Regions from separate parts of the Actinomadura sp. NPDC048955 genome, predicted to be linked through region 3. Evidence: riboswitches for the same ligand, from Rfam matches in the RefSeq annotation. Region 3 holds a riboswitch; each other region holds the start of a gene.
The links. A riboswitch is a leader RNA that binds a small molecule or an ion and turns the genes downstream of it on or off. The one in region 3 is predicted to bind cyclic di-AMP.
Positions count from the first base shown of each region.

Region 1: linked by a shared signal. The riboswitch ahead of AB0C84_RS05920 (NlpC/P60 family protein) and the one ahead of AB0C84_RS16650 (hypothetical protein) in region 3 are both predicted to bind cyclic di-AMP.
Region 2: linked by a shared signal. The riboswitch ahead of AB0C84_RS29170 (NlpC/P60 family protein) and the one ahead of AB0C84_RS16650 (hypothetical protein) in region 3 are both predicted to bind cyclic di-AMP.
Region 4: linked by a shared signal. The riboswitch ahead of AB0C84_RS20110 (CHAP domain-containing protein) and the one ahead of AB0C84_RS16650 (hypothetical protein) in region 3 are both predicted to bind cyclic di-AMP.

Region 1 covers NZ_JBEZJI010000004.1:113,080-115,273, forward strand. The annotation lists gene AB0C84_RS05915 (M56 family metallopeptidase) at 1-911, shown strand, start outside; cyclic di-AMP (ydaO/yuaA leader) riboswitch at 1,017-1,162, shown strand; gene AB0C84_RS05920 (NlpC/P60 family protein) at 1,166-2,194, shown strand, end outside.
Region 2 covers NZ_JBEZJI010000036.1:76,298-78,491, reverse strand. The annotation lists gene typA (translational GTPase TypA) at 1-796, opposite strand, end outside; cyclic di-AMP (ydaO/yuaA leader) riboswitch at 987-1,122, shown strand; gene AB0C84_RS29170 (NlpC/P60 family protein) at 1,130-2,146, shown strand.
Region 3 covers NZ_JBEZJI010000014.1:110,656-112,849, forward strand. The annotation lists gene hpnH (adenosyl-hopene transferase HpnH) at 1-260, shown strand, start outside; gene AB0C84_RS16650 (hypothetical protein) at 330-1,061, opposite strand; cyclic di-AMP (ydaO/yuaA leader) riboswitch at 1,071-1,211, opposite strand; gene AB0C84_RS16655 (MFS transporter) at 1,440-2,194, shown strand, end outside.
Region 4 covers NZ_JBEZJI010000019.1:121,016-123,209, forward strand. The annotation lists gene AB0C84_RS20105 (hypothetical protein) at 1-345, opposite strand, end outside; gene AB0C84_RS20110 (CHAP domain-containing protein) at 536-1,204, opposite strand; cyclic di-AMP (ydaO/yuaA leader) riboswitch at 1,219-1,384, opposite strand.

The DNA of each region.
Region 1 (2,194 bases), on a different contig from region 3:
GTTCGGTGGTCCTGCTGGGATGCGCGGCGGGGCCCGCCCTGGATCTGCTGCGGCGCTCGGCCGTCGGCCCGGGGACGGCGATCGCCTGCTGGGCGGCCGCCCTCGCCGGGACGACCATCGCGGCGGCGGGGAGCGCGGCGGCGGCGCTGCTCGCGCCGCCGGGCCCGGGCCACGGGTTCCTGTCGCGGCTGCGCGACTGCCTGCCCCATCACGGCCGTCTCGCCACCGTCGCCGCGGCGGTCGCGACCGCCGTCCTCGCCGCCGCGTGCGCCGCCGTCCTCGCCCGCGGCCTGCCGAGGCTCGGCCGGGCCATGCGCCACCGCCGCCGGCACCGGGAGATGCTGCGGCTGGTCGCCGGCGAGGACCGGCGCCATCCGGACGTCCTCGTCCTCGACCATCCCGTGCCGGTGGCGTACTCGCTGCCGTCCCGGCACCGCGCGATCGTGGTCAGCACCGGGGCGCAGCGGGCGCTCAGCGCCGAGGAGTTCGGCGCCGTCCTGGCGCACGAGCGGGCGCATCTGCGCCAGCGCCACCATGTGCTCCTGCTGGCCCTGGACCTGGTCCACGCCATGCTGCCGTGGCTGCCGACCGTCCGGCGCGCGAAGGCGCGGCTGCCGCTGCTGCTGGAGATGGCCGCGGACGACGCGGCGGTCCGCGTCCACGGCAGCAAGCCGCTGGTCGGCGCCCTGTGCCGGCTGTCGGCGGCGCCGACCGGCGCGGGGGCGCTCGGGGCGGCGGGCGAGCCCGCCGCCGGTGCGCTGAGGGAGCGGGTGCTGCGGCTGGAGGGCGCCGCTCCGCCGAGGCCGCGCCGTGCCGTCCGGCTCGCGGCCGGCCTCTTCGTGGTGGCGGCGGTCACCGCGCCGCTCCTGGCCGGGGCCGCGGCGATCGCCGAGCTGGCCGCCACCTGCTGAGGCGGTATGTGGCTTTTGAGGAAAACCTCCGCTCAGGTGGCGAACCGCCCGTAAACCTCCTACGCTCCGTAGGAGGTCTCGGTCCGACGTCCCCGCCGGGGACGGCCGGCGACCGCGCCGAATCCCGCGGACGGCTCCGTCCGGGGAACCGGGGACCCGATCTTCAGGGGTGAATCCGTCCCGCGCGGACGGAAGGGCGACTCCGGCCCGAACCCGTCAGCTGACCCGGTAGGCGTTACAGGAGAGGACACCGTATGCAGCGACGAGCTGCCGGCCCCCGAACGACAGCCCGCCGCAGGATCCGCACCGGCTCGAACGTCACGGCATGGACGGCCGCCCTCGCGCTGTCCGCCGGGCTTCTCGCCCCCGCGCCCGCCCACGCCGAGCCCAAGCCGACGCGCAAGCAACTGACCGCGCAGCAGGAGAAGCTCGCCGACGAGGCCGAGAAGCTCAGCGAGCAGTACAACGGACTGCGCGAGCGCCTCAAGCAGGCCGAGCACGCCGCGAAGACGGCCAGGAGCAGCGCCCTGCGGCAGCAGAAGGCCCTGGACGAGGCGCGCGAGCGGATGGCGAAGATCGCCGCGGACAGCTACAAGAACGGCCCCGCGGACCCGGCCATCAGCTTCGCCTCGGCCTCCGACCCGCAGGCCGTCCTGGACCAGTCGGCCACCCTCAACTACTTCGCCAAGCAGAACGACACCCGCATCACGCAGATGCTCCAGGTGATGCAGGGCGCCGACCGGTCCCGCAAGGCCGCCGAGCAGCGCGCCGCCCAGGTGCGCGCGCTCACCGGCGAGGCGAAGAAGAAGCGCCGGGAACTCCAGGTCAAGCTCAAGAAGGTCGAGAAGCAGCTCGGCACCTTCAACACCGCCGGTTCGCGGCCCGGCTCCATGCCCAACATCAACTCCGGCGGGGCCTCGGCCAAGGCGATGACGGCCGTCCGGGCCGCCCTGGCCCAGCAGGGCGTGCCCTACTCCTGGGGCGGCGGCAACGCGTCCGGCCCGAGCTACGGCACCGCGCAGGGCGCCAACATCAAGGGCTTCGACTGCTCCGGCCTGACCCTGTACGCCTACGCGCAGGTCGGCATCACCCTCGGCCACTACACCGGCAGCCAGTACAACGCCGGCACCCACGTGAGCATGAGCCAGCTCAAGCCCGGCGACCTGGTGTTCTTCCACAGCGACCTGCACCACATGGGCATGTACATCGGCAACGGCAACATGGTCCACGCGCCGCAGACCGGCGACGTCGTCAAGATCGCCCCGATCGCCGGCCGCCCGTTC
Region 2 (2,194 bases), on a different contig from region 3:
TCATCATCAGCTCGGTGATCTTCACCCGGTCGACGCTGCCGTCGTGCCGGCACCAGGCGACCTGCTGGCCCTTCTTGATCGTGCCGGCGTGCACCCGGCACAGCGCGATCCGGCCGAGGTAGCTGGAGGCGTCCAGGTTCGTCACGTGCGCCTGGAGCGGGGCGTCGGGGTCGTAGGACGGCGCGGGGATCGTCTCGGTGATGACCTTGAACAGCGGCTCCAGGTCGTCGCTGCCCGGCATGGCGCCGTCGGCCGGCTTGTCGAGCGAGGCCCGCCCGGCACGCCCCGACGCGAACACGATCGGGAAGTCGATCTGGTCCTCGTCGGCGTCGAGGTCCATGAACAGCTCGTAGGTCTCGTCCACGACCTCGTCGATGCGCGCGTCGGGACGGTCGGTCTTGTTCACGACCAGGATCACCGGCAGCCGCGCGGCGAGCGCCTTGCGCAGCACGAACCGGGTCTGCGGGAGCGGGCCCTCGCTGGCGTCCACCAGGAGCACGACGCCGTCCACCATGGACAGGCCGCGCTCGACCTCGCCGCCGAAGTCGGCGTGCCCCGGGGTGTCGATGATGTTGATGGTCAGCCCGTTGTGCAGGACCGCGGTGTTCTTCGCGAGGATGGTGATCCCCTTCTCGCGCTCCAGGTCGTTGGAGTCGAGCACCCGGTCGTCGACGTCCTGGTTCTCGCGGAAGGCGCCGGACTGCCAGAGCATGGCGTCGACCAGCGTCGTCTTGCCATGGTCGACATGGGCGACGATCGCGACGTTACGGAGGTCGTCGCGCGTGGAGATGGGCATGCGGGTTCGCCTTGCGTGAGAGTTCGGGAGTCGCCGCAGACGTGCGGCCGGACCCATTCTACTTGGCCGTGCGTACCACCCACTCCGAGCCGTTCGTCCCACCGGTCGCAGGGGCCTCGATTGGCCAACTTTGCGCATCCTTTGTAATCTGCCCGAGATCCGGTCGTCCGGAGTCCCACCCCCCGGGACTGCGACCGGAACGCCGAATCTCCCGCACGACGGGAGAACCGGGGACCCATCACCTCGGGGTGAATCGACGTTCGTCGTAGGGCGACTCCTGGCCCGAACCCGTCAGCTAACCCGGTAGGCGCACGAGGAGAGGAGAACACCGGCTTGGCTCCGGATCCCCATCGGCGGCGTCGCGTCCTGCCCACCGCCACCGCGACCCTGCTCCTGATCGGCCTCGGCGCCACCGCGCCGGACCTCGCCCACGCCGCCCAGCCGTTCCGGCCCGCCTCCGCGCCCATGGCGCCGAGCCCCACGCCGACGACGGAGAAGGGCCTGCGCAAGAGCCTCGACGCTCTGAACGAAGAGGCCGAGATCCTCACGGAGAAGTTCAACAAGGCCCGCGTGGAGTTCAACAAGGCCCGCAAGGCCGAGCAGGACGCCACCAGGGAGGCCGAGCGGCTGCGCGCCCTCGCCGAGCCCGCCCGCCAGAAGCTCGGCAGCCTCGCCGCCGCGAACTACATGGCCGGGGGCCCCGACGTCCTCTTCGGCTCCGGCGCCTCCGCCGAGGGCCTGTCCGACCGCGCCTTCCTCGCGCAGAGCCAGGCCACCGCCGTCCTCGCCCTGAAGAAGCAGATCGACCAGGCCGACGCCGCGGAACGCACCGCGAAGGCGAAGACCGCGCAGGTCAAGAAGGCCTGGGACGACGCCAAGAAGACCCGCGAGGCCGCCAAGACCAAGGTCTCCGAGGTGATGAAGCGCCTCGACAAGCTGACCACCACCCACGCGAGCGACCCCCGCACCGGCCTCAGCGCCACCGTGAAGGGCTCCGGCCTCCCCGCCAAGATGGCCCGCAAGGCCCTCACCAAACTCGGCTCCCCGTACGTGTGGGCCGCCGCCGGCCCGAGCAGCTTCGACTGCTCCGGCCTCGTCGTCTGGGCCTACGCCCAGGTCGGCAAGCCCGGCCTCCCCCACTACACCGGCGACCTGTTCGCCATGGGCTCGAAGGTCTCGCGCGGCGCCCTCCGCTCCGGCGACCTCGTGTACTTCGGCGGCAACCTCCACCACATGGGCATCTACCTGGGCGACGGCAAGTACCTCCACGCCCCCCAGACCGGCGACGTGGTAAAGATCTCCAAACTCTCCGACCGCTCCGACTTCGCAGGCGCGAACCGTATTTCTTAGCTTTTTCTCCTCCTTCGGGCCTTGGCGGCCCTCCATCGTCGAACAAAG
Region 3 (2,194 bases):
GCAAGGTCGACTTCCCCTGCACGGCCTGGGCGATCCCGTCCTACTCGCTCTTCGGCTGGCAGCGTCCCTGCTATTTGATGTCGGACGGCTACGCGCAGACCTACCAGGAACTCCTGGACGAGACCGACTGGGACTCCTACGGACGGGGACGCGACTCCCGCTGCGCCAACTGCATGGCCCACTGCGGCTACGAACCCACGGCCGTCTTCTCGACCCTCGGTTCCCTGAAGGAGTCCCTGCGGGCCGTCCGCTCGGTCTGACCCGTCCCGCTCCTCGGCCCGTTCCGCCCGGCACCGGCGATGAGCCGATGCCGGGCATCTCCCGCCGGCCTACTTGAGGGACGTCGGCCGGTACGCCTTGTACTCGTCGTCCGAGGACAGCCCGTAGTCGAGCGTCCGGTGGTCGGTTCCGTACCGGCCGCGCTGCTCGTAGGCCCAGTACGACGAGTGCTCCTTGTCGGCCCACTTCTCGAAGATGACGACGTGCCGCGTGGTGTTGCTGCCGAGGGCGTCCATGACGAGGTCGCCCTTCTTCAGCCCGGACATCTCGATGCGCTCGGTGTACCGCGACGAGGTGAGGCCGACGGTGTTCGTCCCGGGCTTGGGCAGGCCGAGCGCCATGGACACGAAGCCCGAGCAGTCGGTGCGGTAGCCGTTGTGCGTGCTCGTCTGGCTGTAGGGGACCCGCTCGTCGGAGTGCGGATGCCAGGTCTCCGCCCGCTTGATGACCTTGGACCGCTCGTCCGGCACGGGCTCGGCGGCCTGCTTCTTGGTCTTGGTCTTCGTGGACGGCTCGGCCTTCGCCGGTGCCTTGAACTCCTTCAGGACCTCGGCCTGGGCCCTGACCTGCTCCTGCGGTGCCGCCTTCCGCGGCGCGGCCTGCTGCCCCGCGGTCCGCTGCTGCGGCACGGTCTGGACGGCGGCGACGTTCTCGGTGGACGCGTGCTGCAAGGTCGTCGGCACTGCCGCCGTCACGCCGAAGACGGCGAGGCCTGTCAGCGTGACCGTGGCCCAGGGGCCGGGCCGGAGGACGCGCGACCGCTTGCTCTGCTTGCCTTTCAAGGGGGGCTCCTTGCTTCCATGTGCCGCCTACCGGGTTAGCTGACGGGTTCGGACGTGGAAGTCGCCCTACGGCCCGAGAACAGGCCGATTCACCCCAGTGCGGGTTGGGTCCCCGGCTCCGCGCCACGGCGGACTCGGCGGGTGCCGCTGGGAGACAGCGGCTCTGACGATGTGGGGCCCGATCGATGAGGGGTCTCGGGCCTTGGCGCGCGGGGATGGCACCCCGCCCCACCGGAGTGGGACAAAACGCCTGGCAGACGCCTTGAAGGGGCAAAGCTACTGAAACCTCCCAGGGAGGGCAAGGTCACCTCTAGACGGAGGAGAAACCTCCAGTTATTATCCGGAGGAGAACCCTTCATTTATTGGGAGGTGGGTTCCATGACCGCCATCACGGCGCGGACCGCGTCCGGCCCGTCCGCGGGCACCCCGAACCGGCGCTGGGCGGCGCTGGTCGTCATCGCCGTCGCGCAGCTGATGATCGCGCTCGACGCCACGATCGTGAACATCGCGCTGCCGACGGCCCAGCACGCGCTCGGCTTCGGCGACGCCGACCGGCAGTGGGTGATCACCGCCTACACCCTCTCCTTCGCCGGGCTGCTCCTGCTCGGCGGCCGGATCGCCGACCTGGTCGGGCGGCGCCGCAGCTTCCTGGCCGGGCTGGCCGGATTCGCGATCGCCTCGATGATCGCCGGGGCCGCCCCGGGCTTCGGGGTCCTCGTGGTCGGGCGCGCCCTGCAGGGGGCGTTCGCCGCGCTCCTCGCGCCGACCGCCCTGTCCCTGCTGGCGGTGACCTTCACCGAACCCAAGGAGCGCGCGAAGGCGTTCGGCGTGTACGGCGCCGTGGCCAGCAGCGGCGCGGCGGTCGGGCTGCTGCTCGGCGGCGCGCTCACCCAGTACGCCGACTGGCGCTGGTGCCTCTACGTCAACGTCGCGATCGCCGCGGCCGCCTCGGTGGCGGGACGGATCGTCCTTCCGGCGCCGCCCGGCTTCCCCGGGTCGCGCCTCGACTGGATCTCCGCCGTCCTCGTCACCGGCGGACTGGCCGCCGTCGTGTACGGCGCGGGCCAGGCCGCCCCGCACGGCTGGGACGCGTGGCAGACCACCGCGCCGCTCGCGGCCGGCGTCCTGGCGCT
Region 4 (2,194 bases), on a different contig from region 3:
CTTCGGAGCGACCTTGCCGGTGGCATGGCGGGCGGCCTTCATGTCGTTCTGCCCGGTCACCTGCTGCCCGGTCGCCTGCTGCCCGGTCGCCTGCTGCCCGGTCGCCTTGGGCTCGGACACCCGCTGCCCGGTGACCTTGTGCCCGGACACCAGCTGGTCGGTGACGTTGTGCCCGATCAACTGCTGCCCGGCGGCCTTGTGCGCGGCCACCTGCTGTCCGGTGACCTTCTGCGCCGCCGGCTCGTCCGCCGGGCTCCCATGAGTGGCCCCGGCCGCCACGCCCGTCACCAGCAGGCCCGCGAGGGCGGTGCCGATCAGGGCGGTGTCGATGACTCGCTGCTGCATGTTCGTCCTTTGCTCGGTGGTCCGTGCGCCGGGTCACGCCTTCGGGCGTGAGGGGCTCGCCGTTGGGGCATGACGGACCCGGCGCACGGCACGTGGGCGTGCTCGCGACGTGGGTGTGATCGCGCAGGGAGGGAGAAGGGGGGCGCACCACTGGACGGTGCGGGGCAAGGGGCCGCTGAACGGCCTCAGCTCACCGGTACTCGGGGTAGCCGTAGCCGGCGACGGTGGAGGTGTCGCGGACCTTCTTCTTCACGGCGTCGCCGGTGTTGCCCTCGATGGTGTTGATGGTCCCGTCGTGGTTGTCCTTCACGACGATGCCGACGTGCTCGACGCCCTTGATGCCGCCGCCGTTCCAGGCGAAGAAGACCACGGCGCCGGGCTTCGGGGTCTCACCGAAGCGGCCGGTCTTCTTGAACCACTTGGCGTGGCTGACGGTGTAGGCGTCGGCGCCCATGCCCTTGGTGCCGGTGTGCTGGCCCAGCCAGGACACGAACATGTCGCACCACGACTGGCCCTTGTAGACCGAGGCGCTGCCGGCACCGATGCGGTGGGCGTTCTGCTCGCCCAGCGGCGAGCCGACGTACCAGTTGTTGAACTTGCTGTTGCCCGAGGCGTCCTCGTGGGTGCCGACCTGCGTGCGGGCGAGGTTGATGACGTCCTGCGCGGAGGCGCCGGCCTGGGCGCCGTTGGCGTCGGCCTTGGACACGGGGGCGACGTGCACGGTGTTCGCGGGCTTGGCGTCCGCCTGGGCGGACGGGGCCAGGGAGGCGAAGCCGAACGCGCCCGCCAGGGAGAGGACGGCTCCGGCGGTGACGCGGGCGCCCATGCGCTTGGTCATGTTGAAGGTACGAGCGGTCATGCGAAGGTTCTCCTGAGTTCTTCCAGTCCGCCTACCGGGTTAGCTGTCGGGTTCGGGCGTGGAAGTGGCCCTACCGCGGCCCCGCGCATTGCGGGGGTGCGGATTCACCCCGGTGTTTCGGTGGGTCCCCGGCTCCGCTGCGCCGTGATCGGCGCTCTGCGGACTCGGCGGCGGACGTACCTTGATCGGCCGTCCTGATGATCAGGGACTCGACGCGCCCTTCATGATCTGGTCGGGCGCTCCGGACGGGCTTCCCCGTCGGTCACAGACCCACAACAGGTTCAAGCGGCCCCATATTTCGTCAAGCCCATCCCAAAGACGCGACCCACCTGCAAAGACTCTCCAAAGCTCCCTGCACGCAAGGGCTGTGGACCGGTCAAGACCGCCAAAGATTTCTTGTCGGCCCCCTCCACCCCGAGGGACCGACCACGCCTGACCGCTCAGGAGATTGCCTGTAATGCACACACCACATGATCCGTTGCCTTTAGGACGCGGATGCGGGTCTGAGCCGACCGGGCGCCGAGAGTGGGGCCGGACCCCCGCCGCCTGCGGCGATGCCGGACGTCAGCACTGCATGGGCCGGAGGAACAACGCGGGGTACTGAACGGCCCCCGGCACCACCAAGCCGCTTCTTCCCGCCCGCAGCCCACCCGCGCGCGTGCGATGTCTGTCGTCTAGGCGGGTCGACACCACAGTCCTCAGGCTGCGGAAGAGCATCTGATCTCGCCCCGGACGAGCCCGCCCGGGCAGGTAGATCAGGATCTTGCAAGAGGGCGCACCTTGGGTGGGTGGGGGACGCTACCCGCGTCGGACCCTCGAACACGATCCGGTTGGCTGAGCCGTTGAGGTTCTTCTCGAACCGTTACTGTTCGGCCGATCGTCGACATCGACGATCTCGGCGACGAGTACAACGCCGTCCACTCGAATCCCCATGGCGCGGGCCGTTGTTGGCCCGGCGCTCTTGGCACGCGCTATCGACGCGCGCGGGAG